Regions from separate parts of the Bacillus sp. 41-22 genome, predicted to be linked through region 1. Evidence: a T-box and tRNA genes for the amino acid it is inferred to sense, from the RefSeq annotation. Region 1 holds a T-box; the other holds one or more tRNA genes.

What was found. The T-box of region 1 lies ahead of leuS (leucine--tRNA ligase). A T-box ahead of a tRNA ligase gene usually reads a tRNA of that ligase, here a tRNA-Leu.
Region 2: it has a tRNA-Leu gene. The T-box ahead of leuS (leucine--tRNA ligase) is inferred to sense a tRNA for this amino acid. The anticodon was not compared.

What each region holds. Positions count from the first base shown of each region.
Region 1 is NZ_CP084035.1:4,539,522-4,554,167, reverse strand. Features, by position in the region: gene LCF45_RS23360 (cation:proton antiporter regulatory subunit) at 1-185, shown strand, start outside; gene LCF45_RS23355 (cation:proton antiporter) at 189-1,412, shown strand; gene LCF45_RS23350 (MDR family MFS transporter) at 1,603-2,796, shown strand; T-box leader at 2,995-3,213, shown strand; gene leuS (leucine--tRNA ligase) at 3,279-5,687, shown strand; gene LCF45_RS23340 (GNAT family N-acetyltransferase) at 5,715-6,143, opposite strand; gene LCF45_RS23335 (VrrB protein) at 6,310-7,308, shown strand; gene LCF45_RS23330 (pyrophosphohydrolase domain-containing protein) at 7,474-7,902, opposite strand; gene LCF45_RS23325 (hypothetical protein) at 8,001-8,186, opposite strand; gene LCF45_RS23320 (Ger(x)C family spore germination protein) at 8,278-9,357, opposite strand; gene LCF45_RS23315 (spore germination protein) at 9,333-10,427, opposite strand; gene LCF45_RS23310 (spore germination protein) at 10,444-12,531, opposite strand; gene LCF45_RS23305 (homoserine O-acetyltransferase family protein) at 12,684-13,808, shown strand; gene LCF45_RS23300 (hypothetical protein) at 13,857-14,039, opposite strand; gene LCF45_RS23295 (rhodanese-like domain-containing protein) at 14,239-14,544, shown strand.
Region 2 is NZ_CP084035.1:247,155-261,800, forward strand. Features, by position in the region: gene LCF45_RS01390 (Tex family protein) at 1-1,518, shown strand, start outside; gene cmpA (cortex morphogenetic protein CmpA) at 1,576-1,692, opposite strand; gene LCF45_RS01400 (SprT family protein) at 1,903-2,358, shown strand; tRNA gene LCF45_RS01405 (tRNA-Asn) at 2,473-2,547, shown strand; tRNA gene LCF45_RS01410 (tRNA-Ser) at 2,551-2,641, shown strand; tRNA gene LCF45_RS01415 (tRNA-Glu) at 2,650-2,724, shown strand; tRNA gene LCF45_RS01420 (tRNA-Val) at 2,729-2,804, shown strand; tRNA gene LCF45_RS01425 (tRNA-Met) at 2,829-2,905, shown strand; tRNA gene LCF45_RS01430 (tRNA-Asp) at 2,909-2,984, shown strand; tRNA gene LCF45_RS01435 (tRNA-Gln) at 3,072-3,146, shown strand; tRNA gene LCF45_RS01440 (tRNA-Lys) at 3,152-3,224, shown strand; tRNA gene LCF45_RS01445 (tRNA-Leu) at 3,241-3,323, shown strand; tRNA gene LCF45_RS01450 (tRNA-Arg) at 3,420-3,496, shown strand; tRNA gene LCF45_RS01455 (tRNA-Pro) at 3,500-3,576, shown strand; tRNA gene LCF45_RS01460 (tRNA-Gly) at 3,578-3,648, shown strand; rRNA gene LCF45_RS01465 (16S ribosomal RNA) at 3,725-5,276, shown strand; rRNA gene LCF45_RS01470 (23S ribosomal RNA) at 5,423-8,344, shown strand; rRNA gene rrf (5S ribosomal RNA) at 8,447-8,562, shown strand; tRNA gene LCF45_RS01480 (tRNA-Met) at 8,575-8,651, shown strand; tRNA gene LCF45_RS01485 (tRNA-Asp) at 8,655-8,730, shown strand; gene tsaE (tRNA (adenosine(37)-N6)-threonylcarbamoyltransferase complex ATPase subunit type 1 TsaE) at 8,905-9,378, shown strand; gene tsaB (tRNA (adenosine(37)-N6)-threonylcarbamoyltransferase complex dimerization subunit type 1 TsaB) at 9,359-10,051, shown strand; gene rimI (ribosomal protein S18-alanine N-acetyltransferase) at 10,065-10,508, shown strand; gene tsaD (tRNA (adenosine(37)-N6)-threonylcarbamoyltransferase complex transferase subunit TsaD) at 10,508-11,524, shown strand; gene LCF45_RS01510 (ABC-F family ATP-binding cassette domain-containing protein) at 11,938-13,860, opposite strand; gene LCF45_RS01515 (redox-sensing transcriptional repressor Rex) at 14,048-14,646, shown strand, end outside.

The DNA of each region.
Region 1 (14,646 bases):
GCTTACATGTCAGAAAAACGTATAACGTAACGATTATTGCTATTTTGAAAAAGAATATGAAGAAATTCTTTAATCCAGGTCCAGACTCTATTATTGAAGCTGGCGATATGCTCGTATTGTCGGGTGAAAGACATGAAGTGAAAAGAATTATTAATGAATTGCTTTCAGCAGGAGGTGATTCCTAATCGATGGATACTTTAATTTTTGAAGTTGGAACTGCGTTAGTATTAGTAGCTTTTGCAGCTATCCTCGCTGCGAAGTTAAAGTTCTCGATTATTCCGTTTCTCATTATACTCGGTATGTTAGTGGGGCCTCATGCCCCAGATTTAGGACTTATCGATTTAAGGTTTATTGAAAGCGGAGAAGTTATTTCCTTCCTCGGCCGTGTAGGCGTCATATTCCTCCTATTCTATTTAGGCTTAGAATTCTCAATAAAAAAATTAATTAAATCAGGAAAGTCGATTGCTTTTGGGGGTAGTGTTCATATATCGCTTAATTTCATATTAGGTTTACTTTATGGATATGTTATGGGCTTCCCCTTACTAGAAACATTAATTATTGCTGGAATTATTACAATCTCATCGAGTGCAATTGTAGCGAAAGTAATCGTTGATTTAAGAAGATCTGGTAATAAAGAGACAGAGCTAATTTTAGGAATCATTATGTTTGATGATATCTTTTTAGCTGTATATTTATCAGTTGTTTCAGGATTAGTACTCGGAGGTGCAACATCATTTGTAGGTGCTCTTACATCCGTACTAATCGCAGTAGGATATATGTTACTATTCTTTGTAATCGCTAGAAAAGCTACGCCGTTCCTAAATAAAGTATTAGATATTTCGTCAAACGAAATTTTTATTATCGTAATATTCGCTATTTTATTCTTTGTAGCAGGATTTTCAGAAACAATTCATGTTGCGGAAGCGATTGGGGCTTTATTGTTAGGACTCGTCTTTTCAGAAACAGAGTATAGTGACCGGATCGAGCATCTCGTCGTCCCGTTTCGTGATTTCTTTGGAGCTATATTTTTCTTCAGCTTCGGTTTAAGTATAGATCCGTTTTCGCTTGGAGGAGCAGTATGGTTGGCATTAGGAGCAGTTTTCATTACTCTCATCGGTAATTTTACAGCTGGAATGATTGCAGGGCGTAAAGCCGGGTTATCGCATAAGGCTTCTACGAATATCGGTTTAACACTTATATCACGTGGGGAATTCTCTATTATTGTCGCGAATCTCGGAATAGCGGGTGGCTTAATGGCAACGATTAAACCATTCTCAGCTTTATATGTTTTAATATTGGCGTCGCTAGGGCCATTATTAACGAAGGAGTCTGGGAGAATATACTCTCTACTAGACAAAATATTTAAATGGAGTGCGAAAGAAAGTGCAAAACGTAAAAAGGAAGTTGGATAACCTTTCGCGAGGGAACGATTCCATTATTTATAGATTAATATTTTACAAAGACGATTAGAATACATTCTAATCGTCTTTGTGCTATTATCTGAATTTCATCAACTATTAATCAGTTGCCTTCCTATTTAAAAACGACTACAATTTTACTGTTATATATATGAACGAAAAAAAGAGAATAGGAGGGGAGACTATGCCAAGGAAAGTATGGCTATTAGTAGCTGGGATGATTATTAATGTCACGGGTGCTTCTTTTTTATGGCCTTTTAATACAATTTACTTACATGATAGTTTAGGGAAATCTTTATCAGTAGCCGGAATGGTATTAATGATCAACTCGCTTACTGGTGTAATCGGAAACTTGCTCGGCGGTGTTTTATTTGATAAATGGGGCGGTTATAAATCAATTTTAGTAGGGATTGTCATTACACTTGTATCGATTTTAGGTCTTGTATTTTTCCATGGTTGGCCATTATATGTTGTGTGGCTAGCATTAATCGGATTCGGTTCTGGAATGGTATTTCCATCGATGTATGCGATGGTCGGTACGGTTTGGCCAGAAGGCGGGAGACGAGCGTTCAATGCAATGTATGTTGGACAAAACGTTGGGATTGCGATTGGAACAGCGTGCGGTGGATTAGTTGCGTCTTATCGTTTTGATTATATTTTCTTAGCGAACTTTATTTTATATTTTATTTTCTTCTTAATTGCGTTTATTGGATTTCGTGGTATGGAAGCAAAAAAAGAGCAAGAGGTACAAAAAGAAGCCGAAACGAAAAAAGGTTGGTCACTTACACCTGGCTTCAAAGCGCTTCTAATCGTATGTGTAGCATATGCTTTATGCTGGGTTACATACGTACAGTGGCAAGGGGCAATTGCGACTCATATGCGAGAATTAGATATTAGCCTCCGCCATTATAGTTTATTATGGACGATAAACGGAGCGATGATTGTTTGTGCGCAGCCACTTGTTAGTATGTTAATTCGCTGGATGAAGCGTTCTTTAAAACAACAAATTATGATTGGAATCGTCATTTTTGCGGCGTCGTTTATTGTTTTAAGCCAAGCGCAGCAATTTACGATGTTTCTCATTGCGATGGTGACATTAACAATTGGTGAATTATTCGTATGGCCGGCAGTTCCGACCATCGCAAATATACTTGCACCGAAAGATAAGCTAGGATTTTATCAAGGTGTTGTAAATAGCGCAGCGACTGTAGGGAAAATGTTCGGACCGGTCGTTGGCGGAGCGATTGTTGACTTATACAATATGGAAGTATTGTTTATTGCGATCATGGTAATGCTTGTAGTAGCGCTTATAGCAACGAGTATTTATGATAGACGAGTAAAAGTAGAAGAAACAGTTGAAGAAAAAATTGCAGTTTAGTTTGACGGAACATGCAACATGTTTTAGAATATATTTAAATAAATAGTAATAAAATATCCTTTGGAACAAGGGAGTTAGCTCGGCTGTCCTAAGACGAATTCGTTAGTTAGCAAGAGTAACGATTAACCGAGAAGCCCTCGCTTCAAGTAAGCTCTTAAGAGATACTAAGTGGTGGGTAGTTCACATTAACTCATATTTGTAATAACAGTGAGAAGGAGTAGTAGTAATAGAAGCTGGTTTAGAGAGTTGACGGTCGGTGCAAGTCAATCCACGTTTCGTTATGAACTCGCCTTTGAGTTGCAGTTGTGAAATCATTAGTAGCAATTGCCGTTAATCCACGTTACGGATCTAAGCGAATGTATTTATTACATTAATTTAGGGTGGTACCGCGGGAATCTATAACCTCTCGTCCCTTTCTAGGGATGAGAGGTTTTTTGTATTTTGGGCGGTGAAAATAAATAGAATTTCAAGGAGGGTATCTCATGAGCTTTAATCATCAAGAAATTGAGAAGAAGTGGCAAGGGCATTGGGAAGAGAATAAAACATTCCGTACGCCAGATGAAACAGAAAAACCAAAATTTTATGCACTAGATATGTTCCCATATCCATCAGGTGCAGGCTTACACGTAGGTCATCCAGAAGGTTATACAGCGACAGATATTTTATCTCGTATGAAGCGTATGCAAGGATATAACGTTCTTCATCCAATGGGATGGGATGCATTCGGTCTTCCAGCAGAGCAATATGCACTTGATACTGGGAACAGCCCGGCTGAATTTACAGAGCTTAATATTAATACGTTCCGTAATCAAATTAAAGCATTAGGCTTCTCTTACGATTGGGATCGTGAAGTAAATACAACAGATCCAACCTACTACAAGTGGACACAATGGATCTTCCTAAAACTATTTGAAAAAGGTTTAGCTTACGTTGATGAAGTACCTGTAAACTGGTGCCCAGCACTTGGTACAGTACTTGCAAACGAAGAAATCATTGACGGTAAGAGTGAGCGTGGTGGACATCCAGTTGAGCGTCGTCCGATGAGACAGTGGATGTTAAAAATTACAGCTTACGGAGATCGTCTATTAGAAGATCTAGATGAGCTTAATTGGCCAGAAAGCTTAAAAGACATGCAACGTAACTGGATTGGTCGTTCTGAAGGTGCAGAAGTACACTTCAACATCGACGGTACAGATGAGAAGTTCACAGTTTTCACAACGCGTCCTGATACACTATTTGGAGCAAGCTACTGTGTACTGGCTCCAGAGCATGCACTTGTTGCTAACATTACAACACCAGAACAAAAAGAAGCTGTAGAAGCTTACATTAACTCTGTTAAAATGAAGAGCGATTTAGAGCGTACAGAACTTGCGAAAGAAAAAACTGGTGTATTCACTGGTGCTTACGCAGTTAACCCAGTAAACGGTGAGAAATTACCAATCTGGATCGCTGATTATGTTCTTGCAACTTACGGAACAGGTGCTGTAATGGCAGTTCCAGCTCACGATGAGCGTGACTATGAATTCGCATCAACGTTCAATCTTCCAATGAAGGAAGTTGTAAAAGGCGGAGACATTTCGAAAGAAGCATATACAGGTGATGGTGCGCACGTAAACTCAGCATTCCTTGATGGTTTAAATAAAGAAGAAGCAATTGTAAAAATGATTGAGTGGCTTGAAGTAACAAGCGCAGGAAATCAAAAAGTAACGTACCGTCTACGTGACTGGTTATTTAGTCGCCAACGTTACTGGGGTGAGCCAATTCCAGTAATCCATTGGGAAGATGGTACAATGACAGCTGTGAAAGAAGAAGAATTACCATTAGTTCTTCCGAAAACAGAGAATATTCGTCCTTCAGGTACAGGTGAATCACCACTTGCAAACATTGAAGAGTGGGTAAATGTTGTTGATCCTGAAACTGGTAAAAAAGGTCGTCGTGAAACGAATACAATGCCGCAATGGGCTGGTAGCTGCTGGTACTACCTACGCTACATCGATCCAAACAACAGCGAAGCACTTGTAGACCCTGATAAAGTAAAACAATGGCTTCCAGTTGATATTTATATCGGTGGAGCAGAGCACGCTGTACTTCACTTACTATATGCTCGCTTCTGGCATAAAGTATTATATGATATCGGTGTAGTTCCAACGAAAGAACCGTTCCAACAATTATTCAACCAAGGTATGATCTTAGGTGAAAACAACGAGAAAATGAGTAAATCAAAAGGTAACGTTGTAAATCCTGATGATATCGTAGCAAGCCACGGTGCAGATACACTTCGTCTATACGAAATGTTCATGGGACCATTAGATGCTTCAATCGCTTGGTCTGAAAATGGTCTTGACGGAGCTCGTCGCTTCCTAGACCGCGTATGGCGCCTATTCATTCAAGAGAACGGTGAATTGAGTGAGAAAATTACTGATGCACCAAACAAAGATCTTGAAAAAGCTTACCACCAAACAGTGAAGAAAGTAACAGAAGACTATGCAGAGCTTCGCTTCAACACAGCGATTTCTCAAATGATGGTATTCATCAACGATGCATACAAAGCTGAAACACTTCCGAAAGAATATGTAGAAGGTTTCGTAAAAATGATTGCACCAGTTGCACCTCACATCGGGGAAGAACTATGGAGCAAACTTGGATACAGTGAAACAATCACATATGCAAGCTGGCCAACATTTGATGAGTCTAAACTTGTAGAAGATGAAGTTGAAATCGTTGTTCAAATTATGGGCAAAGTTCGCACAAAACTAACAATGAGTAAAGACGCATCAAAAGAAGAAATGGAACAACTTGCACTTGAGGCAATCAAAGAACAAATTGAAGGAAAAACAGTTCGTAAAGTAATTGTTGTTCCTGGAAAACTTGTTAACGTTGTTGCAAACTAATTAATTATTAATAAAAGCTCAGAGCGTTTATGCTCTGAGCTTTTTTGCGTGAAAAATAAGCTCAGGATCACCTTCATCTAAGTTTTCGATCATTCCACTACGCATAAATCCATTTGCTTTAAAAACTTTTTGCATATTTGTATTCGATTTGTTCGTTGAAGAAAATATTTTTTGAGTAGGAGAATTACTTAACATATATGAGATTAATGAGCTTGCATGACCTTGTCTTCTTTTAGTTGGCGAAACAATTATTAATGAGAGGAAAGTACAACCAAAGAAATTCGTATCGTATGTTAGAAAACCGGAAATAGAATTGTCCTCTTTTGCAATTATGCATTTTCCTTCATCAATAGCGTGTTTAATATAATTTCGTCTACTATCGTCTCCGATCACATCTATATCTATATGTACGATTGAATCTAAATCGTCGATTGAAGCTTTTGCTACGTTCTCCAATGGAAATGCCCCCTTTTTTATAAGGAAAGAATAATCAGTCAATTAATCCTATCACGAATGAAGAACGAAGAAAAAGGTGCGGAATTCCCATATAGACAAACACCTATTCTTCTATAGGAAATATGATAAAAAAGGTAGGTTAAATTGAGCAGAAGAGGTGAAAGGAATGAAAGGGATGGACAATAATGCACCACATGGCTTCTTCGGAGGTGGATCGGATAGTTATGGACAAATGATGTTCATGGGAGGAGATGGTCAACACGGGTATGGTGGAATCCCAAGTTGGATGGGAGGAGATGGTCAACACGGATATGGTGGAATCCCAAGTTGGATGGGAGGAGCAGCTGGAGGATTTCCGACGTCAGTGGCTGGAGCACAGACAGGAATTCCGACATTGGTAGGAGGAGCACAAGGAGGAGTGCCTGTAGGCATGCCAACTACATTTCCATCTTTCGTAGGAGGAGCACAAGGAGGAGTACCAGTAGGTATGCCAACTACATTTCCATCTTTTGTGGGAGGCGTACAAACAGGATTTCCTGTACCTGGCGTCGGTGTTGTAGCTGGTGGAGTCGGTGGCTTCCCTCAAGGTGTTCACGGTCATCATGTGCATCACCAACATCACGGTCATCACGGTCATCACCAACATCATGGCCATCACCAACATCACGGCCATCACCAACATCATGGCCATCACCAACATCACGGCCATCACCAACATCACGGCCATCACCAACATCACGGCCAGCATCAACATCATGGTCAACACCAAGGGCATCATCAGCAACAAGTACATCATCATGGTCAACACCAAGGGCATCATCAGCAACAAGTACATCATCATGGTCAACACCAAATTCATCCGCAAGCGGTTCTTTTCCAAACACACCAAGGTCAACAGCATCACCAAGGTCAACACCATCACCAAGGTCAACACCATCACCAAGGTCAACACCATCACCAAGGTCAACATCATCACCAAGGTCAACATCATCACCAAGGTCAGCAGCATCAAGGACAACATCATCACCAAGGTCAACATCATCACCAAGGTCAGCAGCATCAAGGACAACAACAAATTTGGTACGGTGGAGGAGCTGGAACTGCAGCGGGAACAGCTGGAATTACAGCTGGAGCAGCGGGTCATGCTGGACATGTGGGACATTAATGAATTACATGAAAAATTCTCTTGTGCGCAAGGGGATTTTTTATTTTGAAGAAAAATATATTTGCATTTTGAAATGTGATATTGAGTAGTAAAACACGAAGTTCATGACCTGTGAATGATAGTACAAAAAAGCTGCTAAGAATATTCCTAGCAGCTGATTCTTTATTATTTTCCTGCGTTTGCTAATGCCTCTTGGCGCTGACGTTCAATTTCAGCGCGAAGTTGTGGTTCTGGTGCTTGCCAGCCTTCTGGTTTTAGAATTTTGCCGTCGCCTTCACGGAATCGAGGTTTTCCATCAGGGAATAGTTTTGCCATGTTTGCGTTGTTTACAATTTCGAATCCTTTATCTGGACGTACGCCCATTTCTGCAAACGTTCCGAATGCAAAGTAAATAAGGTCAATAAGTGCATCATATTGATCTTCAACAGTCGTTGCTTCTAGAAATTCTTCTAGTTCTTCTTGCATAAAACTTGCACGGATTTTTGCGCGCTCTTCTGTTAGTTTTGTTGGAGTATTTGTTACAGGATGTCCGAATTCTTCATGCATTTTTGCAACAAGTTCGAATCCTTTATCTAAACCTTTTTCGTTTGTCATGTTGTTTCATCCTTTCTTACGTTATGCCGAAGTTTATTGTAACATAAGGTAGTTATTAAATAAAAAGAACATCTTATGAGAAATAAGATGTTCGCTCGTTATTCTTCTTTCTTAATTAAAATGGATAAAATAAGATCAATGCCAAACATTCCGATGAGTAGCATTGGTATAACGACAAGTAAATAACGAGTAAAAGAAACATTTTTTAAATATGTATGAGCAAATAAAAAGACGCCGAGAAATAAAATACCGTTTAAAATAGGCTTTACTAATTTTTTAGACATAAGCTCCCCCGTAAATATCCTTTTCTCTATTTAAAAATAAAAACTCCCTTCTCCGTTGTACCATGCCAGAGAGGGGAGTTCAATCATTAACTTATTCAATCACACCAGAATTTGTAATATTTACGGTGTATTTTATTTTAATAGGGACATCTTTATACATTCTTCGCCACTCTTCTAATTTGAATGGACGATAATGTTGTCTATATTTTGCTCCAAGTCCAAGGGGATCAACATTTAGAGATTTAAACTGTTTAATTAGTTTTGTAGCTTTCGCATCTAATTGTTTTTCGACTGACTTAGCTATTTTTGTTGTATTTTTTTTGTTTTCTAAATTAAATTTTCTAGAGAGCTCCTGAATACGAGCTTCCATTTTCACATGAATATAGAAAGAAGGTTTTCCGTTTTTTATGTTTACTTCGTAGGTAGGGACGGAACGGATATTATTAATCATTGCATAGCCAGGATTGGTTTTAAATTCATGTGAGTCTAAGCGGTGCTTTTCTAGTAGTCCTTTGAAAACAAACATATCTTGGTACTTGATTGTTCCAACTAACTTATCCTTTTTTAAGAGACCGATACCAGTAATTTTTATTTTATCTCCATGTTTTTTCAGGATAGGCATATAAGAATCTTGTCCTTCACGGTAGTACCGAAAAGCACCTAAATATAAATTGTCAGTTGGTAAAGGGCCGGTTTCCATATTATGTTCTAACATTTTTTTTATATAAATTGCAACATTATAAGATGTACTGTATTTTCCTTTAAATAGTTCAGTACCACTTCCTTCTAATAGTCCCACATACAGTGAATTACCAATATTCACATCACGAATTAATGTGTCAAAGGAGGTGGATAATCCTTTTTTAGCAACCTTTGTTGTGAATAAGGCAACACGCATTTGACCGCTTGCGAACGGTTGCGAAGATTCTAAAGATGTATCTGCCTTTACTTGTTTTACTGCGTTTCCTGTTCCTTCATAAATTTGAACTTTATTTCCCTTTTTTTGTATGGGGCAAACGAATGTAACTTTTACTTTATTATCTTTTGCTGTATCGAAGACAGTTCCTTGAATGAGTTGAACATCATCAATAATATTTTTTTGTAAGCAACCAGTTAGACTGAAGATACTGATGCAAACAAGAAGTATTAATTTTCTTTTGGTTTTTTCCATTTTCTTTTCACCCACACAATAATAAATAGAATTGGGATGTATACATATATAAGCCAAAAACTAACTTTAGATATATTGCTAATAAAATCATTAATATCATGCCTGTTCGTTAAAAGTTGTGAAACAACTAAGGTGATAAGCATAAAGGCGATTAAAATGCCACGTTGCTTAACACGAAAGATTTCATGAGTTCCTCTAGTAGCGGCCCATAAAGGTAGAATAAAGCTCGTAACAATAACGAGAGCATAAGCGGAAATAGCAATATACTCAAGTCGTTCTATAAAAGGAAGCTTAATAACTTGTGTCATTGAAAGTTGAGACCAAATTGTTTTGAGTAGTTGTTTTTCACTAAAGAAAGTAAAAGCGAGAATAGTACTGAACAAATATAAGCAGTTAGAGAATAATGCCCCATATTGTGCGAATTTATGGGACTTCTCTGGCTCTTTAACAAACGGATAAACCATAAGAAAAATTTCAAACCCTGTCATACTATAAATAGATAGTTTGGCCGCTTTCAAAATATCGGTAAAAGAATGTGAAAACATCGGAAGTAAATTATCCCAATGTGAGAATTTCAAAATAAAAAGACTTAGAAAAAGATATCCTAAGGTTCCACCAACAGAAATGACACAAATTCCTGTAATGACGCGGAAGCCTGATGAAATAATGTAATAACTTATTAAACATATAAAGAATGTGAGCATCCAGGTGGATGCACTAGGAAACATCCATACTTGAATAATTTCGACATATGTTCTAACGACCGAGATACTCACAATAAAAAAATAAGCCATAAAGATGATGCTAATGCCGTTTCCTAGCCATTTCCCAAATGTTTGCCGATGTAAATCAATTAAATTTCCGTTTGTTTCTTTTAATAAGAAATACATCATCCATATAAGAATATGGATACCGATTCCTGTAATTAAAACTCCCATCCAGCCGTCGTATCCAGCTGCCTTTGCAATAATACGAGCGAATCCGAGAACACCAGCACCAAACTGTGCACTGTGAATTAAGAAGAAAACAAAGATGGGAGATATTTGATATTTTTCTTGAACTTTACTCATCAATGCACCTCATTTCTTAATCATCAAAATCCGATCTATGTTTTGTTGAAATTCCTTTTGCTGACTTTTTCACATGCTGTGGTCTCGCTTGTACATCTCTTGTATCAATCATCGTTAATGGAAAACGAATCCATGAATCTTTCATTGATTGTTGTCTAGTTGGATAAAAAAGCGCGTACGGTTTACGTAAAGAAGTTAGTCTGAAAAGATGGGTAAATAAAAAGATAAATCCAAGAGAGATGCCAAATAGACCACCTATTTCTGCAAAGGCGAGAAATGGGAAACGCAGTAAACGAACGGCGTTACCCATTTTATAAATGGGCGTAATAAAGGAAGCTAACGCTGATAAGGCAACGATAATTAATAAAATATTACTCGTTAAACCAGCTTGCACGGACGCTTGCCCGATTACGATACCGCCTACAATACCGAGCGTTTGTCCGACCTTCATAGGTAATCGCGCGCCAGCTTCTCTTAATAAATCAATCGCAAGTTCCAAGAAAAGTGCTTCTATTAAAGGGGGAAATGGTACTTGAGCCCTTGATAAAATCAATGTTTCAAGTAAATCACTCGGAACTAATTCATAATGATAATTCAAAACTGCAACGTATAATGGAGTTGCACAAATTGAGAATAGAACAGCGATCAATCTTAAAATCCTTGAGAATGTAGCGTATAACCAAGAAACGTTATAGTCTTCTGGTGAAATGAAAAAGTCGAAATATGATACAGGTGTTAATAGGACACTTGGAGAACCATCAACAAAAATAGCGATTTTTCCATCAATAAGTGCTTTTGTGACTCTATCAGTGCGTTCTGTATTTATATAGAGTGGGAAAATTGACTTTTCACCCATTAATTCTTGTATATAAGCACTATCGTTAATTTGATCATATTCAAGAGCGCGTAATGATTCCTCTAGAAAATCTACATTATCTTTCTCAGCTAAGTTATTTAAATACATCATAACGACTTTTGTTTTTGAGAACTCTCCGATAATCATTTCTTTTGTTTGTAACTCTAAAACAGGAAGGCGTTTTCTTACTAAATTAATATTCGTATCAATATCCTCTACGAAGCCTTCTTGAGGTCCGATAACGGTTGATTCATTTAATGGAGGAGTTGGTGCACGATAATTATCAATTGCAATATTTGCAAGCATACACTTTTGATCTTGCTGATTTAATTGAATAATTGCATGGCCTTTTAAAACCATGTCCTCAATTTTTTGTAAGTCGTTCGTAATTGTAATACCACTCATCGGAATATGTTCTTTTAATTCTTCTAATGGAGCGCAAGGACGTTCCATTAGAGTAGGCATTAAATACTTTTGCAATTTCTCACCATCAAGTGAAGGCCGATAGTAAGAAATCCAATAAGGCATCGCTTCATCGTCAGATGTGTGGTAATTAACAAAATCACTAGACTGTTTCAGCTTCTCTATTAAATCTTGTAGAGAATGGATATGGTCATTTGCTGGCTTGCTAAAGTCATAAATGCTGTTACTTCCTGAACTTTGCTGTTTGTCTTGAGAAGAACCCTCTTGTTTAGAACTTTGTTGTTTGTTTTGAGAATTATCCTCTTGTTTAGAACTTTGTTGTTTGTTTTGAGAATTATCCTCTTGTTTAGAACTTTGCTGTTTGTTTTGAGAATTATCCTCCTGTTTAGAACTTTGTTGTTTGTTTTGAGAATTATCCTCCTGTTTAGAACTTTGTTGTTTGTTTTGGGAAGAATCCTCTTGTTTAGAATTTTGCTGTTTGCTTTGAGAAGAATCCTCTTGTTTAGAATTTTGTTGTTTGTTTTGAGAAGAATTTTCTTGTTTAGAATTCTGCTGCTTGTTTTGAGAAGAATCTTCTTGTTTAGAATTTTGTTGCTTGTTTTGAGAAGAATCTTCTTGTTTAGAATTTTGTTGTTTGTTTTGAGAAGAATCTTCTTGTTTAGAATTTTGCTGTTTGTTTTGAGAAGAATCCTCAGTTTGTTCCGTACTTTTTGGCTCGCCATTCTTATCTTTGTTATGTTCCTTTTGATCATCCAGCTGTTGTTTCGAATCATCTGTCTCTTTTGTATTTGAGTTTTTTTTCTTACGTAACCAATTCCAAATCATATGTATGCCCTCTTTGATCTTGTAATATAGTGCTATTTTGTGGCTAATTTTGTATATTATTCATTTATTTATGAAAAGAAGGAGGAGATTGGTTTGTATAGAAAAAATCCTTTAGTAAGCAGTTCATAATATGACGGGAAGAAGGCGAGTCTGTGCAAATTGTAAAAAAGGAGAAGTTTGTTTTAAAAGAATTTGTGTTTGAAAATGGTAGGGAGATTCCTGTTCAAATGGGGTATGAGACGTATGGTGCTTTAAATAGAGAAAGATCAAATGCGATTTTGGTTTGTCACTATTTTAGTGCAACAAGTCATGCGGCAGGAAAATATACAGAGTATGATGAGGAAGCTGGTTGGTGGGATGGATTAATTGGACCAGGGAAAGCAATTGATACAAATAAATATTTCGTTATATGTACTGATAACCTTTGTAATGTACAGGTCAAGAACCCCTACGTAATTACAACGGGACCAAAATCGATAAATCCGATGACTGGCTTTGAGTATGCGATGGATTTTCCAGTCTTCACATTTTTAGATGTAGCACGTATGCAATATGAGTTAATAAAAGATATGGGGATTGCTAGGCTACATGCTGTAATGGGACCGTCGGCAGGTGGGATGATTGCGCAGCAATGGGCTGTTCACTATCCTCATATGGTAGAGCGAGTGATTGGAGTTATTACGAATCCACAAAATCCAATTATAACGTCGGGAAATGTAGCGCAAAATGCGATTGAAGCAATTCAGCTTGATCCAAACTGGAAAGGTGGAAAGTATGGAGAAGAGCAGCCAACGAAGGGTCTTCATTTAGCAAATCGAATGATGTTTATGAATGCGTTTGATGAACATTTTTATGAAACGGCATTCCCGCGGAACAGTATAGAAATGGCACCTTATCAGGAATTTTCTGCATTAACATCATTTGAGAAAGAGATTAATAAAGTGACATGCAAAAGTATAGATTTAGTAGATGCAAATTCGTGGATGTACACTGCGAAAGCAGTCTTATTACATGATATTGCGCATGGATTTTCTTCTTTAGAAGAGGCTCTTTCTAATATAGAAGCGAATGTACTCATGATTCCGTGCAAACAAGATTTACTTCAGCCACCTCGTTATAATTATAAAATGGTAGACATTTTGCAAAAGCAAGGGAAGTACGCAGAAGTATATGAGATAGAAAGCATAAATGGGCATATGGCAGGAGCGTTAGATGTTCATTTATTTGAAAAGAAAATTTATGAGTTTTTAAACCGGAAAGTATCTAGTTTTGTGTAGGAAATAATTAATATGGAAAGGTGCATGATTTATAGTAGGCACCTTTTTTTACATGATTTGCAGACGGAAAATATATGAAGCGATTGATAAACCGAAGAAAGCTATACTAAGTAATAGAAATAAGAATGACATTTCTTGAGGGGATTTTATCTTTTTATTATTTTTCATACTAAGAGCAATAACTGCAAAAACTAAGAAAATGATGCCCATAATGAAAAGAAAAAGTGTCATTTTAACTGGCTCCTTTCATCAAACAAGTATATTGAGGATACAATGCGTCAGTTATGTTTGTAAAGAATAAGTTTTGCTGGAAAATTGAGAAATAAATGTTCCATTCTTTGCGTTCCTTCCTTCGCGTGCTAAAATTGATGAGAAATGATTGTTTAAAGAAGAAACTGAAGGTTTTATTGTATATAAGGAGGAACTACATATGACAGAAGTAAAAACAATTACTACAGAAGAAGTGCAAGAGCGTTTAGAAAATGGAGAAACATTATTTTTAGTAGATGTAAGGGAAGATGAAGAAGTAGCGGCAGGGAAAATTCCAGAGGCTGTACATATTAAAATGGGCGATATTCCAAATAAAGTGGATTTCTTTGAGAAAGAGAATGAATATATCTTTATTTGCCGTTCGGGAATGCGTAGTGAAAATGTATGCCATTATTTAAATGAGCAAGGATTTAAAACAGTGAATATGGTTGGCGGTATGCTTCAATATGAAGGTGAAACGAAATAGTTAATTGTTAAAAACTTGAAACGAGTCTGTTTCAAGTTTTTTTCTTTTGCATACAGTGTATAAAGTGAAACTTTAATCAGTGGGGATTTTGTTCATCCCGAC
Region 2 (14,646 bases), 970 kb from region 1:
CCGTTGCAAAAAGTAGTGCCGCATCGTGTACTAGCTATGAATCGTGGTGAAAAGGAAGACGTATTAAGAGTTTCTGTTATCACGCCAATTGAAGAAATTCTTCAGTTTTTACATAAAAAAATGATTCTTGATGAAGCTTCTAAAAGTGCGCATTATGTACAATTAGCGATGGAAGATGGATATAAGCGATTAATTCAACCTTCAATAGAAAGAGAAATTCGTAAAGAATTAATGGAAACGGCCGAAGAACAAGCGATTCATATTTTCTCTGAGAATTTACGTAATTTATTATTACAACCTCCGATGAAAGGGAAAGTTGTGTTAGCGGTAGATCCAGCATATAGAACCGGTTGTAAATTAGCTGTAGTAGATGATACAGGAAAAGTTCTTCACATAGATGTTATTTATCCGCATCCGCCTGCTCGTAAATATGAGGATGCAAAAACGAAAATCATTTCAATTATAGATAAATATGAAGTTGAAATGATAGCGATTGGAAATGGTACAGCTTCGAGGGAAACGGAAGAATTTATAGTAGATGTATTACAAAATGTAGAGCGAGATGTATTTTACATTATTGTAAATGAAGCGGGTGCTAGTGTGTACTCAGCATCTGATGTAGCTCGCGAGGAGTTTCCAAATTTACAGGTTGAAGAAAGAAGTGCTGTTTCAATTGGGAGACGTCTACAAGATCCACTTGCAGAACTTGTGAAAATTGACCCTAAATCTGTTGGGGTGGGACAATATCAACATGATGTATCTCAAAAGAGATTAAATGAATCATTAACATTTGTAGTAGAGACAGCAGTTAACCGAGTTGGTGTTAATGTAAATACAGCTTCAGTTGCATTGTTGCAATATGTTTCGGGATTATCAAAAACAGTTGCGAAAAACATTGTAGCTAAGCGTGAGGAAGATGGGAAATTCACGAAGCGTACTGAATTAAAGAAAATCCCACGTTTAGGTGCAAAAACATATGAACAATGTATCGGGTTTTTACGTATATTAGAAGGAGCGAATCCGTTAGATCGCACAGGGATTCATCCAGAACAATATAAAAATGTTGAATTGCTATTGAAGAGCTTAGGGTTATCAAAGAATGATGTGGGGAAACCAAACTTGCAAAAGAGTTTCGAAGGAGTAGATATTTCTAAATTATCTCAAGAGACGGAGATTGGTGAGCCGACATTAGTTGATATTATGGATGCTTTAATTAGCCCGGAGCGAGATATGAGGGATGAGTTGCCAAAGCCACTTTTGAAAAAGGGGATTTTAAAATTAGAAGATTTAAAGCGTGGTATGGAATTAGAGGGAACGATCCGCAATGTTGTTGATTTCGGTGCCTTTGTTGATATTGGTGTGAAGCAAGATGGTTTAGTACATATTTCTAAACTAAGCAAACAATTTGTAAAGCATCCATTAGATATTGTATCCGTGGGACAAATTGTAAAGGTATGGGTAGATGATATTGATACGAAAAAAGGTCGTGTTGCATTATCAATGTTACCGATTGAATAGTAAGAAAAGAGAGCAGATGAAACTGCTCTCTTTTTATGAACTGGAAAGTTTAATTGATTATGAACTTTGATGTATTTTACTATAATAAAACCAGCATTCATTTAGTAACTTGATTTGATACCGGTTTTTCTCGAAATATGCACGTTGCATTTGTTTCTTTAGCCACGTGGGCATAGGAATCCCTCCTTGTTTAATCCTGCTCTCAAAAAAAGTAGCTCCTTTTAGTTAAAGTAACTTTGATGAGAGGTTGGTGAGTGGATTTCTAGCAATGCTGCATTTTTAGAAATCACGCTTCTTGAATGAGGATGGGTATATGTACTATTTACTATATGTATAAGAAGGGAGAAAAGTGTGGAAATATTTTTTAGTTTAGGAGGAATGAGAATGGATGAGCAAGAAATTCAGCGGTTAGTGGAAGAGGTATCGTTACAATGCTTTGGAATGCCGTTTTTACATAAAGCGATGTTTAATAGTAGGTTACGTACAACTGGTGGGCGCTATCTATTGAAGAATCATAATATAGAATTGAATTATCGATATTACGAAGTATATGGAAAAGAAGAGTTAGTCGGGATTGTTAAACATGAACTTTGTCATTATCACTTACATATCACAGGAAAAGGGTATAAGCATCGAGATAGAGATTTTCGGGAGTTATTAAAGAAAGTAGGTGCACCACGTTTTTGTAAACGAATGATTAGTGAGGAGGAAACGAGAGTTTCTATGTATGAATGTATGGGGTGTTCTTTTCAATATGTAAGAAGACGTCAAATAAATACACAAAGATATGTATGTGGAAAGTGTAAAGGACAACTAAAACTGGTAGTGAAAACATCTTGACAGTGAAAACGCAATCCAGTATATTATAAACATGTCACGTTTGCGCAAGATGTTGTGAAAAAACTTCTTGACTTACGATGAGAATTTTTATAAGATACAAATTGTCTTCATTATTCCGCAGTAGCTCAGTGGTAGAGCTATCGGCTGTTAACCGATCGGTCGTAGGTTCGAGTCCTACCTGCGGAGCCATACAGAGAAGTACCCAAGTGGCTCAAGGGGCTCCCCTGCTAAGGGAGTAGATCGCTAACGCGGTGCGAGGGTTCGAATCCCTTCTTCTCTGCCATACATATTGGCCCGTTGGTCAAGTGGTTAAGACACCGCCCTTTCACGGCGGTAACACGGGTTCGAATCCCGTACGGGTCACCACTTCGGAGGATTAGCTCAGCTGGGAGAGCACCTGCCTTACAAGCAGGGGGTCGGCGGTTCGATCCCGTCATCCTCCACCATATAAATTATATAAATAATATTATCGCGGGGTGGAGCAGTACGGTAGCTCGTCGGGCTCATAACCCGAAGGTCGCAGGTTCAAATCCTGTCCCCGCAACCAAATGGTCCCGTGGTGTAGTGGTTAACATGCCTGCCTGTCACGCAGGAGATCGCCGGTTCGACCCCGGTCGGGACCGCCATTTTAACTTCTGCTATATAGCAGTTGTTTTTTATTGGACATTATGGTAAAATAACATTTGTCTTTGAAAAGAAGATAACTATTTCGATGGGCTATAGCCAAGCGGTAAGGCAACGGACTTTGACTCCGTCATGCGCTGGTTCGAATCCAGCTAGCCCAGCCATTTACGAGCCATTAGCTCAGTTGGTAGAGCATCTGACTTTTAATCAGAGGGTCGAAGGTTCGAATCCTTCATGGCTCACTTTTGTTTTTTCCGCGCGGTCGTGGCGGAACGGCAGACGCGCTAGGTTGAGGGCCTAGTGGGGGAAACCCCGTGGAGGTTCAAGTCCTCTCGGCCGCATCAAAAAATCTTTTGAAAAGTACTTGCATTTGAAAATGTAGTATGGTAAGATAATTGAGTCGCCAAAATACAACGACGAAAAAACATCATGAATAAGCGCCCGTAGCTCAATTGGATAGAGCGTTTGACTACGGATCAAGAGGTTAGGGGTTCGACTCCTCTCGGGCGCGCCATAACGGGAAGTGGCTCAGCTTGGTAGAGCACCTGGTTTGGGACCAGGGGGTCGCAGGTTCAAATCCTGTCTTCCCGACCACGCGGGTGTAGTTTAGTGGTAAAACAAGAGCCTTCCAAGCTCTGGTCGAGAGTTCGATTCTCTTCACCCGCTTTTAGTTCTTTGAAAACTGAACGAAACAAACAACGTGAACGTCAATTTTTATTTTTAGATGCTAGACAAACTAACTTTATTGGAGAGTTTGATCCTGGCTCAGGATGAACGCTGGCGGCGTGCCTAATACATGCAAGTCGAGCGAATGGATTAAGAGCTTGCTCTTATGAAGTTAGCGGCGGACGGGTGAGTAACACGTGGGTAACCTACCCATAAGACTGGGATAACTCCGGGAAACCGGGGCTAATACCGGATAATATTTTGAACTGCATAGTTCGAAATTGAAAGGCGGCTTCGGCTGTCACTTATGGATGGACCCGCGTCGCATTAGCTAGTTGGTGAGGTAACGGCTCACCAAGGCGACGATGCGTAGCCGACCTGAGAGGGTGATCGGCCACACTGGGACTGAGACACGGCCCAGACTCCTACGGGAGGCAGCAGTAGGGAATCTTCCGCAATGGACGAAAGTCTGACGGAGCAACGCCGCGTGAGTGATGAAGGCTTTCGGGTCGTAAAACTCTGTTGTTAGGGAAGAACAAGTGCTAGTTGAATAAGCTGGCACCTTGACGGTACCTAACCAGAAAGCCACGGCTAACTACGTGCCAGCAGCCGCGGTAATACGTAGGTGGCAAGCGTTATCCGGAATTATTGGGCGTAAAGCGCGCGCAGGTGGTTTCTTAAGTCTGATGTGAAAGCCCACGGCTCAACCGTGGAGGGTCATTGGAAACTGGGAGACTTGAGTGCAGAAGAGGAAAGTGGAATTCCATGTGTAGCGGTGAAATGCGTAGAGATATGGAGGAACACCAGTGGCGAAGGCGACTTTCTGGTCTGTAACTGACACTGAGGCGCGAAAGCGTGGGGAGCAAACAGGATTAGATACCCTGGTAGTCCACGCCGTAAACGATGAGTGCTAAGTGTTAGAGGGTTTCCGCCCTTTAGTGCTGAAGTTAACGCATTAAGCACTCCGCCTGGGGAGTACGGCCGCAAGGCTGAAACTCAAAGGAATTGACGGGGGCCCGCACAAGCGGTGGAGCATGTGGTTTAATTCGAAGCAACGCGAAGAACCTTACCAGGTCTTGACATCCTCTGAAAACTCTAGAGATAGAGCTTCTCCTTCGGGAGCAGAGTGACAGGTGGTGCATGGTTGTCGTCAGCTCGTGTCGTGAGATGTTGGGTTAAGTCCCGCAACGAGCGCAACCCTTGATCTTAGTTGCCATCATTAAGTTGGGCACTCTAAGGTGACTGCCGGTGACAAACCGGAGGAAGGTGGGGATGACGTCAAATCATCATGCCCCTTATGACCTGGGCTACACACGTGCTACAATGGACGGTACAAAGAGCTGCAAGACCGCGAGGTGGAGCTAATCTCATAAAACCGTTCTCAGTTCGGATTGTAGGCTGCAACTCGCCTACATGAAGCTGGAATCGCTAGTAATCGCGGATCAGCATGCCGCGGTGAATACGTTCCCGGGCCTTGTACACACCGCCCGTCACACCACGAGAGTTTGTAACACCCGAAGTCGGTGGGGTAACCTTTATGGAGCCAGCCGCCTAAGGTGGGACAGATGATTGGGGTGAAGTCGTAACAAGGTAGCCGTATCGGAAGGTGCGGCTGGATCACCTCCTTTCTATGGAGAATTGATGAACGCAGTTCATCAATAAACGTTGACTTGTTTTGTTTCGTTCAGTTTTGAGAGAACTATCTCTCAAGTTTAAATGTATGTTCTTTGAAAACTAGATAACAGTGTAGCTCATATTTTTTTAATTTTAGTTTGGTTAAGTTAGAAAGGGCGCACGGTGGATGCCTTGACACTAGGAGTCGATGAAGGACGGGACTAACGCCGATATGCTTCGGGGAGCTGTAAGTAAGCTTTGATCCGAAGATTTCCGAATGGGGAAACCCACTATACGTAATGGTATGGTATCCTTACCTGAATACATAGGGTATGGAAGACAGACCCAGGGAACTGAAACATCTAAGTACCTGGAGGAAGAGAAAGCAAATGCGATTTCCTGAGTAGCGGCGAGCGAAACGGAATCTAGCCCAAACCAAGAGGCTTGCCTCTTGGGGTTGTAGGACATTCTATACGGAGTTACAAAGGAACGAGGTAGACGAAGCGACCTGGAAAGGTCCGTCACAGAGGGTAACAACCCCGTAGTCGAAACTTCGTTCTCTCTTGAATGTATCCTGAGTACGGCGGAACACGTGAAATTCCGTCGGAATCTGGGAGGACCATCTCCCAAGGCTAAATACTCCCTAGTGATCGATAGTGAACCAGTACCGTGAGGGAAAGGTGAAAAGCACCCCGGAAGGGGAGTGAAAGAGATCCTGAAACCGTGTGCCTACAAATAGTCAGAGCCCGTTAATGGGTGATGGCGTGCCTTTTGTAGAATGAACCGGCGAGTTACGATCCCGTGCGAGGTTAAGCTGAAGAGGCGGAGCCGCAGCGAAAGCGAGTCTGAATAGGGCGTTTAGTACGTGGTCGTAGACCCGAAACCAGGTGATCTACCCATGTCCAGGGTGAAGTTCAGGTAACACTGAATGGAGGCCCGAACCCACGCACGTTGAAAAGTGCGGGGATGAGGTGTGGGTAGCGGAGAAATTCCAATCGAACCTGGAGATAGCTGGTTCTCCCCGAAATAGCTTTAGGGCTAGCCTTAAGTGTAAGAGTCTTGGAGGTAGAGCACTGATTGAACTAGGGGTCCTCATCGGATTACCGAATTCAGTCAAACTCCGAATGCCAATGACTTATCCTTAGGAGTCAGACTGCGAGTGATAAGATCCGTAGTCAAGAGGGAAACAGCCCAGATCGCCAGCTAAGGTCCCAAAGTGTGTATTAAGTGGAAAAGGATGTGGAGTTGCTTAGACAACTAGGATGTTGGCTCAGAAGCAGCCACCATTTAAAGAGTGCGTAATAGCTCACTAGTCGAGTGACTCTGCGCCGAAAATGTACCGGGGCTAAATACACCACCGAAGCTGCGAATTGATACCAATGGTATCAGTGGTAGGGGAGCGTTCTAAGTGCAGTGAAGTCAGACCGGAAGGACTGGTGGAGCGCTTAGAAGTGAGAATGCCGGTATGAGTAGCGAAAGACGGGTGAGAATCCCGTCCACCGAATGCCTAAGGTTTCCTGAGGAAGGCTCGTCCGCTCAGGGTTAGTCAGGACCTAAGCCGAGGCCGACAGGCGTAGGCGATGGACAACAGGTTGATATTCCTGTACCACCTCTTTATCGTTTGAGCAATGGAGGGACGCAGAAGGATAGAAGAAGCGTGCGATTGGTTGTGCACGTCCAAGCAGTTAGGCTGATAAGTAGGCAAATCCGCTTATCGTGAAGGCTGAGCTGTGATGGGGAAGCTCCTTATGGAGCGAAGTCTTTGATTCCCCGCTGCCAAGAAAAGCTTCTAGCGAGATAAAAGGTGCCTGTACCGCAAACCGACACAGGTAGGCGAGGAGAGAATCCTAAGGTGTGCGAGAGAACTCTGGTTAAGGAACTCGGCAAAATGACCCCGTAACTTCGGGAGAAGGGGTGCTTTCTTAACGGAAAGCCGCAGTGAATAGGCCCAAGCGACTGTTTAGCAAAAACACAGGTCTCTGCGAAGCCGTAAGGCGAAGTATAGGGGCTGACACCTGCCCGGTGCTGGAAGGTTAAGGAGAGGGGTTAGCGTAAGCGAAGCTCTGAACTGAAGCCCCAGTAAACGGCGGCCGTAACTATAACGGTCCTAAGGTAGCGAAATTCCTTGTCGGGTAAGTTCCGACCCGCACGAAAGGTGTAACGATTTGGGCACTGTCTCAACCAGAGACTCGGTGAAATTATAGTACCTGTGAAGATGCAGGTTACCCGCGACAGGACGGAAAGACCCCGTGGAGCTTTACTGTAGCCTGATATTGAATTTTGGTACAGTTTGTACAGGATAGGCGGGAGCCATTGAAACCGGAGCGCTAGCTTCGGTGGAGGCGCTGGTGGGATACCGCCCTGACTGTATTGAAATTCTAACCTACGGGTCTCATCGACCCGGGAGACAGTGTCAGGTGGGCAGTTTGACTGGGGCGGTCGCCTCCTAAAGTGTAACGGAGGCGCCCAAAGGTTCCCTCAGAATGGTTGGAAATCATTCGTAGAGTGCAAAGGCATAAGGGAGCTTGACTGCGAGACCTACAAGTCGAGCAGGGACGAAAGTCGGGCTTAGTGATCCGGTGGTTCCGCATGGAAGGGCCATCGCTCAACGGATAAAAGCTACCCCGGGGATAACAGGCTTATCTCCCCCAAGAGTCCACATCGACGGGGAGGTTTGGCACCTCGATGTCGGCTCATCGCATCCTGGGGCTGTAGTCGGTCCCAAGGGTTGGGCTGTTCGCCCATTAAAGCGGTACGCGAGCTGGGTTCAGAACGTCGTGAGACAGTTCGGTCCCTATCCGTCGTGGGCGCAGGAAATTTGAGAGGAGCTGTCCTTAGTACGAGAGGACCGGGATGGACGCACCGCTGGTGTACCAGTTGTTCTGCCAAGGGCATAGCTGGGTAGCTATGTGCGGAAGGGATAAGTGCTGAAAGCATCTAAGCATGAAGCCCCCCTCAAGATGAGATTTCCCATAGCGTAAGCTAGTAAGATCCCTGAAAGATGATCAGGTTGATAGGTTCGAGGTGGAAGCATGGTGACATGTGGAGCTGACGAATACTAATAGATCGAGGACTTAACCATATAATATGAAGCTAATGTTATCTAGTTTTGAGAGAATATAAAAAACTTATTGACTTTAAATGTCGAATGAGTTATGATGATTCTTGTCTTAAATGAATATAGTCTGGTAATGATGGCAGAGAGGTCACACCCGTTCCCATACCGAACACGGAAGTTAAGCTCTCTAGCGCCGATGGTAGTTGGGACCTTGTCCCTGTGAGAGTAGGACGTTGCCAGGCTATTTATATCATCGCGGGGTGGAGCAGTACGGTAGCTCGTCGGGCTCATAACCCGAAGGTCGCAGGTTCAAATCCTGTCCCCGCAACCAAATGGTCCCGTGGTGTAGTGGTTAACATGCCTGCCTGTCACGCAGGAGATCGCCGGTTCGACCCCGGTCGGGACCGCCATTTTATATAAAGAAAAGAACGAAACAAGTTGTTTCGTATTTTTTTATTTGTTTTAACAAAAAACTAATAAAGACAGTCAAACTATCCTTAGGAAAACTCCTAAGGACTTTTTTATATATTTAAAACCTGTATAATAAAGAGCAGAGAACATTGTGAGTAAAGTAGGTGAAGTCTGTGAGTAAATATGAAATAACAACAAAATCTTCCGAAGAAACCCAGCGATTATCAGAAAAATTAGGGAGACTTGTAAAGGAAAAAGATGTAATTATTTTAGAAGGTGATCTTGGAGCTGGCAAGACGACTTTTACAAAAGGACTAGCAAAAGGTCTTGGAGTGAAAAGAGTCGTAAATAGTCCTACCTTCAATATTATTAAAGAATATAAAGGAAGATTACCGCTATATCATATGGATGTGTATCGTTTAGCGGAAAGTGAAGAAGATTTAGGATTTGATGAGTATTTCTATGGTGAAGGGATTACAGTAGTAGAATGGGCTCATTTAATAGAAGCATATTTACCGAATGAGAAGTTGCAAATTAGTTTATTCCATGCTGGAGATGATACAAGAAAAATTGTACTCGAGCCAATTGGAGATCGCTATATTAGATTATGTGAGGAGCTATTACAAGATGAAAGTACTAGCAATTGATACTTCAAATTACGTAATGGGTGTATCCCTTATTGAGGAAGGGAACGTGATTGGGGAAATCATTACAAATTTAACAAAAAACCATTCTGTACGTCTTATGCCAGCTGTAGAGAAACTGTTAAAAGAATGCGGTGTAAAACCGAAAGAATTGACTAAAATTGTTGTAGCAGCTGGACCGGGATCATATACAGGTGTTCGTATAGGTGTGACAGCGGCAAAAACATTAGCTTGGTCACTTCAAATACCAATTGTAGGTGTATCAAGTTTGGAAGTGGTGGCTGCAAATGGTACTAATTTTAATGGACTAATTTGTCCTTTATTTGATGGCCGACGTGGTCAAATTTACACGGGGTTATATACATATGAAGGAGAGCGTATAACTTCAATAGAAGAAGACCGAATTATTCTTATTGTTGACTGGTTGCAAATGTTAAAAGATAAAGAACAGCCTGTTTTATTTATTGGTAACGATGTTAAATTGCATAAAGAAACAATTGTAGAATATTTAGGTGATCAAGCTGTATTTGCTCCGTTCACTAAGAATAACCCAAGACCAAGTGAATTAGCATTTTTAGGATTACAAAAAGAAGAACAAGACGTGCATACGTTTGTTCCTAGCTATCTTCGTTTAGCTGAAGCTGAAACAAAATGGTTAGAAAGTCAAAAACAATAGGGGCCTACAGAAGATGGATATGATATTTAGAAAGATGGCACTCGATGATATTGCTCAAATTGTAGCTATTGAAGAAGCATCTTTTTCAACCCCTTGGACTGCAGATGCCTTTCACCGTGAATTAGAGGTGAATGAACATGCACATTATGTCGTGCTAGAAAAAGATGGTCTCGTAATTGGATATTGTGGATTGTGGATAATTATTGATGAATCACATGTAACAAATATAGCTATCCTGCCGGAATACAGAGGTCAAAAGCTAGGGGATGCCTTATTAAAAGAAGTCATTTCCGAAGCGAAAGGTTTAGGAGTAAAAACAATGACACTTGAAGTACGCATGTCAAATGAAGTAGCAAAGCAGTTATACAGAAAATACGGATTTCAAAATGGTGGGATTCGTAAACGATACTATGCAGACAATCAGGAAGATGGTCTTGTAATGTGGGTGAATATATAATGGAAAAAAATACGATTATACTTGGTATTGAAACAAGCTGTGATGAAACAGCTGTAGCAGTTGTTAAAAATGGAACGGAAATCATTGCGAATGTCGTTGCATCGCAAATTGAAAGTCATAAGCGTTTTGGCGGAGTTGTACCAGAGATTGCATCCCGTCATCATGTAGAAGAAATCACAGTTGTGTTAGAAGAAGCTTTAAAAGAAGCGAATATCACTTTTGAGGATATTGATGCAATTGCTGTAACAGAAGGACCAGGTTTAGTCGGAGCACTTTTAATAGGTGTAAATGCAGCGAAAGCTGTGGCTTTTGCTCATGATATCCCTCTAGTTGGTGTTCATCATATTGCTGGTCATATTTATGCGAATCGTTTAGTAAAAGAAGTACAATTCCCGTTACTATCGCTTGTTGTATCCGGTGGACATACGGAGCTTGTTTATATGAAAGAACATGGTTCATTTGAAGTGATTGGTGAAACGCGAGATGATGCGGCAGGAGAAGCTTACGATAAAGTAGCTCGTACATTATCAATGCCTTATCCAGGTGGTCCTCATATTGATCGCCTTGCGCATGAAGGAAAACCAACAATTGATTTGCCTCGTGCGTGGCTAGAACCTGATTCGTATGATTTCAGCTTTAGTGGATTGAAATCAGCAGTTATCAACACTGTGCATAACGCAAAACAGCGCGGTATAGAAATTGCACCAGAAGATTTAGCAGCAAGTTTCCAAGAAAGTGTAATAGATGTACTTGTAACGAAAGCGTCTCGTGCAGCAGATGCTTATAATGTAAAACAAGTGCTTCTTGCTGGTGGAGTAGCTGCTAATAAAGGGCTTCGTGCACGTTTAGCAGCAGAATTTGCACAAAAAGAAAATATAGAGCTAATTATTCCTCCTCTATCTTTATGCACAGATAATGCAGCGATGATTGCGGCTGCAGGTACAATTGCATACGAACAAGGAAAACGCGCTACATTAGCTTTAAATGCAAATCCAGGATTAGATATTGAAGCATAGTTATACACAAAATTAACCACAGCTTGTGGATAAAACCCGAATTATCTGTTGATAATTTGGGTTTTTTTGTGTACATAAAATGTGTATAACTTTTTATCTAGTTGTGGATAATGTGGAAAAGTTATTTGAAAGTTTATATTATAAAGGTGGATATGTGTATAACCTTGTGGATAACATAGAGGAAGTCTGACCTTTGAAGAAATTCTTTTTTGGGAAATAAAAAACAAAGAGATGTCCAAAAAACATTTTGAAACATCCTCCTCTTATTATATAAGGTGCTACTATTGTCAATCCTTGTCGAATGGTTTGTATAATTTCATTTATTATGGTATTGATTCCAAAACAGAAAATAAAAAGGAGGTCATCTCGTCAAAAAGCCCGACTTATGAGACATCCTCCTCTTTTAAATTCTCTTATATATGCAGTTCTTCCCATTCTGCCATACAAGCTTCAAGCTGTTCTTGCAGTGTTTGTTTTTTAGTTGTAATTTCACTAGCCTTTTCATAATCTGCATATATTTCTGGTAAGCAAAGTTGGTCTTCTAACGTAGCAATTTCTTCTTCTAAGCCTACGATATTTTGTTCCAGTTCTTCAATTTTTCGAGTACGTTGACGCTCTAACTGTTTACGTTCTTTTTCTTCGAGATAATTTAATTTTTCTTGTGCCACCACTTTTTGAACAGGTACTTCATCTTCTTGCTCTAGTTCCGCACGTTCAATCATTTCATTTTTCTTTTCAACGTAATAATCGTAATCACCTAAATATTCTTGTGCACCTTCTGTTGATAACTCAACAACGGTTGTCGTTACGCGATTAATAAAGTAGCGGTCATGAGAGACGAATAGAAGAGTACCTGGGTAATCAATTAAAGCATTCTCCAAAATCTCTTTACTATTTAAATCAAGATGGTTTGTTGGCTCATCGAGAATTAATAAATTGGATTTTTGCATCATAAGTTTTGCAAGAGCTAGTCGAGCCTTTTGTCCACCACTAAGAGAAGATACTGGTTTGAGTACATCATCCCCTGTGAATAAAAAGTTGCCTAGTATAGTGCGAATTTCTTTTTCGGGCTGCAATGGATATTCATCCCATAATTCATTTAAAACTCGCTTCGAAGATGTTAAGTTGGCTTGTTCTTGATCATAATAACCAACAGATACGTTTGACCCGAAAGCAACGTTTCCATGTAATAGCTGTAACTTATTCACAATGGATTTTAATAATGTAGATTTTCCAATTCCGTTTGGCCCAACTAAGGCAACACTGTCACCGCGAGTTAAGCGCATATTTACATGTTCAATAATCGGTTCCTGATAATAGCCAATAGTTGCATCTTTCACTTGTAAAACATCATTTCCACTTTGTTTTTCAATATCGAAGTGGAAGGAAGCTGATTTAGAATCGCCTAATGGTCTAGTTAATACTTCCATTCTGTCTAATTGTTTACGGCGACTTTGAGCGCGTTTTGTCGTAGATGCACGAGCTATATTTTTTTGTACAAAGTCTTCCAGTTTAGAAATTTCATCTTGTTGTTTTTCATAACGCTTCATTTCTTGCTCGTATAGAGCTGATTTTGAGTCTAAATATTTACTGTAGTTACCAACAAATCGTCGGCTTTCCTTATTAGAAATTTCGTATACTTGTGTAACGAGTTTATCTAAGAAATAACGGTCATGGGAAACGATTAAAATCGCGCCAGGATAGCCTTGTAAATATTGTTCAAGCCATGTTAGTGTCTCGATGTCCAAATGGTTTGTAGGTTCGTCTAAAATAAGTAAGTCTGGTCTAGTTAATAATAATTTCCCAAGAGCTAATCGAGTCTTTTGTCCACCACTTAATGTGGAAATTTTCGTCTGATGCGTTTCAACTGGGAAGCCAAGACCGCTTAAAATTGAGCGTATATCCGCTTCGTACTGATAGCCGCCTTGATCTTTATAATCTAATTGTAATTGGTCATAATCAGCTAATAATTTCTCATATATAGCCGCATTTGAAAAGTTTTCTTCTTTTCCCATCTCTTGCTCTAGCCTTCGAAGTTTTGTCTCCATCTGCTGCAAGTGTGTAAAGACGGTTAACATTTCATCCCAAATTGTTAAAGACGTTTCTAATCCGGTATTTTGAGCTAAATACCCCATTGAGACATCTTTCGGTTTTATAATTTCACCACCATCATGAGATAACTCGCCAGCTATTATTTTTAATAATGTAGATTTTCCAGCTCCATTTCGTCCGACTAATGCGATACGATCTTTTGTTTGTACTTCCAATTTTATGTTTGCAAGAATCGTTTCTGCACCGTATAATTTCGAAAGCCCATTCACTTGTAATAATATCAATGTTTTCACCTCAAATAATTTCTTAACTTTGCCATGTTTATATTTCTCAATCATACTAAAAATAGTGTATAGTTTAAAATAAAGAGAGAATACTTCTTCTCTTTATTATACAAGGAAATTCATGAGTACTAAACTTCTGTATTTGATTCAAGTATAAGAATAAAGATAGGAAGAGAGGAGAGGTTATATGGATCAGCAAAAAATTCCACAGGCCACTGCCAAACGATTGCCTCTATACTATCGATTTATCCAAAACTTATCTCTTTCTGGTAAGCAACGTGTTTCATCAGCCGAATTGAGTGAAGCGGTAAAGGTTGATTCCGCAACTATTCGAAGAGATTTTTCATATTTTGGAGCGTTAGGGAAAAAAGGATATGGATATAACGTAAATTATTTATTATCATTTTTCCGTGAAACACTCGACCAAGATGATATAACACGCGTGGCACTTATTGGAGTAGGTAATTTAGGGACCGCTTTCTTACATTATAATTTCACGAAAAACAATAATACAAAAATTGAAATGGCGTTTGATGTTAGTGAAGAGAAAGTTGGAACAGAAATCGGAGGCATTCCTGTATATCATTTGGATGAACTAGAAGAACGTTTATCAACTGATATACAAGTGGCAATATTAACGGTACCCGCTACAGTAGCGCAATCTGTGGCAGATAGATTGGCAGAAACGAACGTGCATGGTATTTTAAATTTCACACCAGCACGCTTAAATGTGTCAGAGAATATAAGGATTCATCACATTGATTTAGCTGTAGAGTTACAAACTCT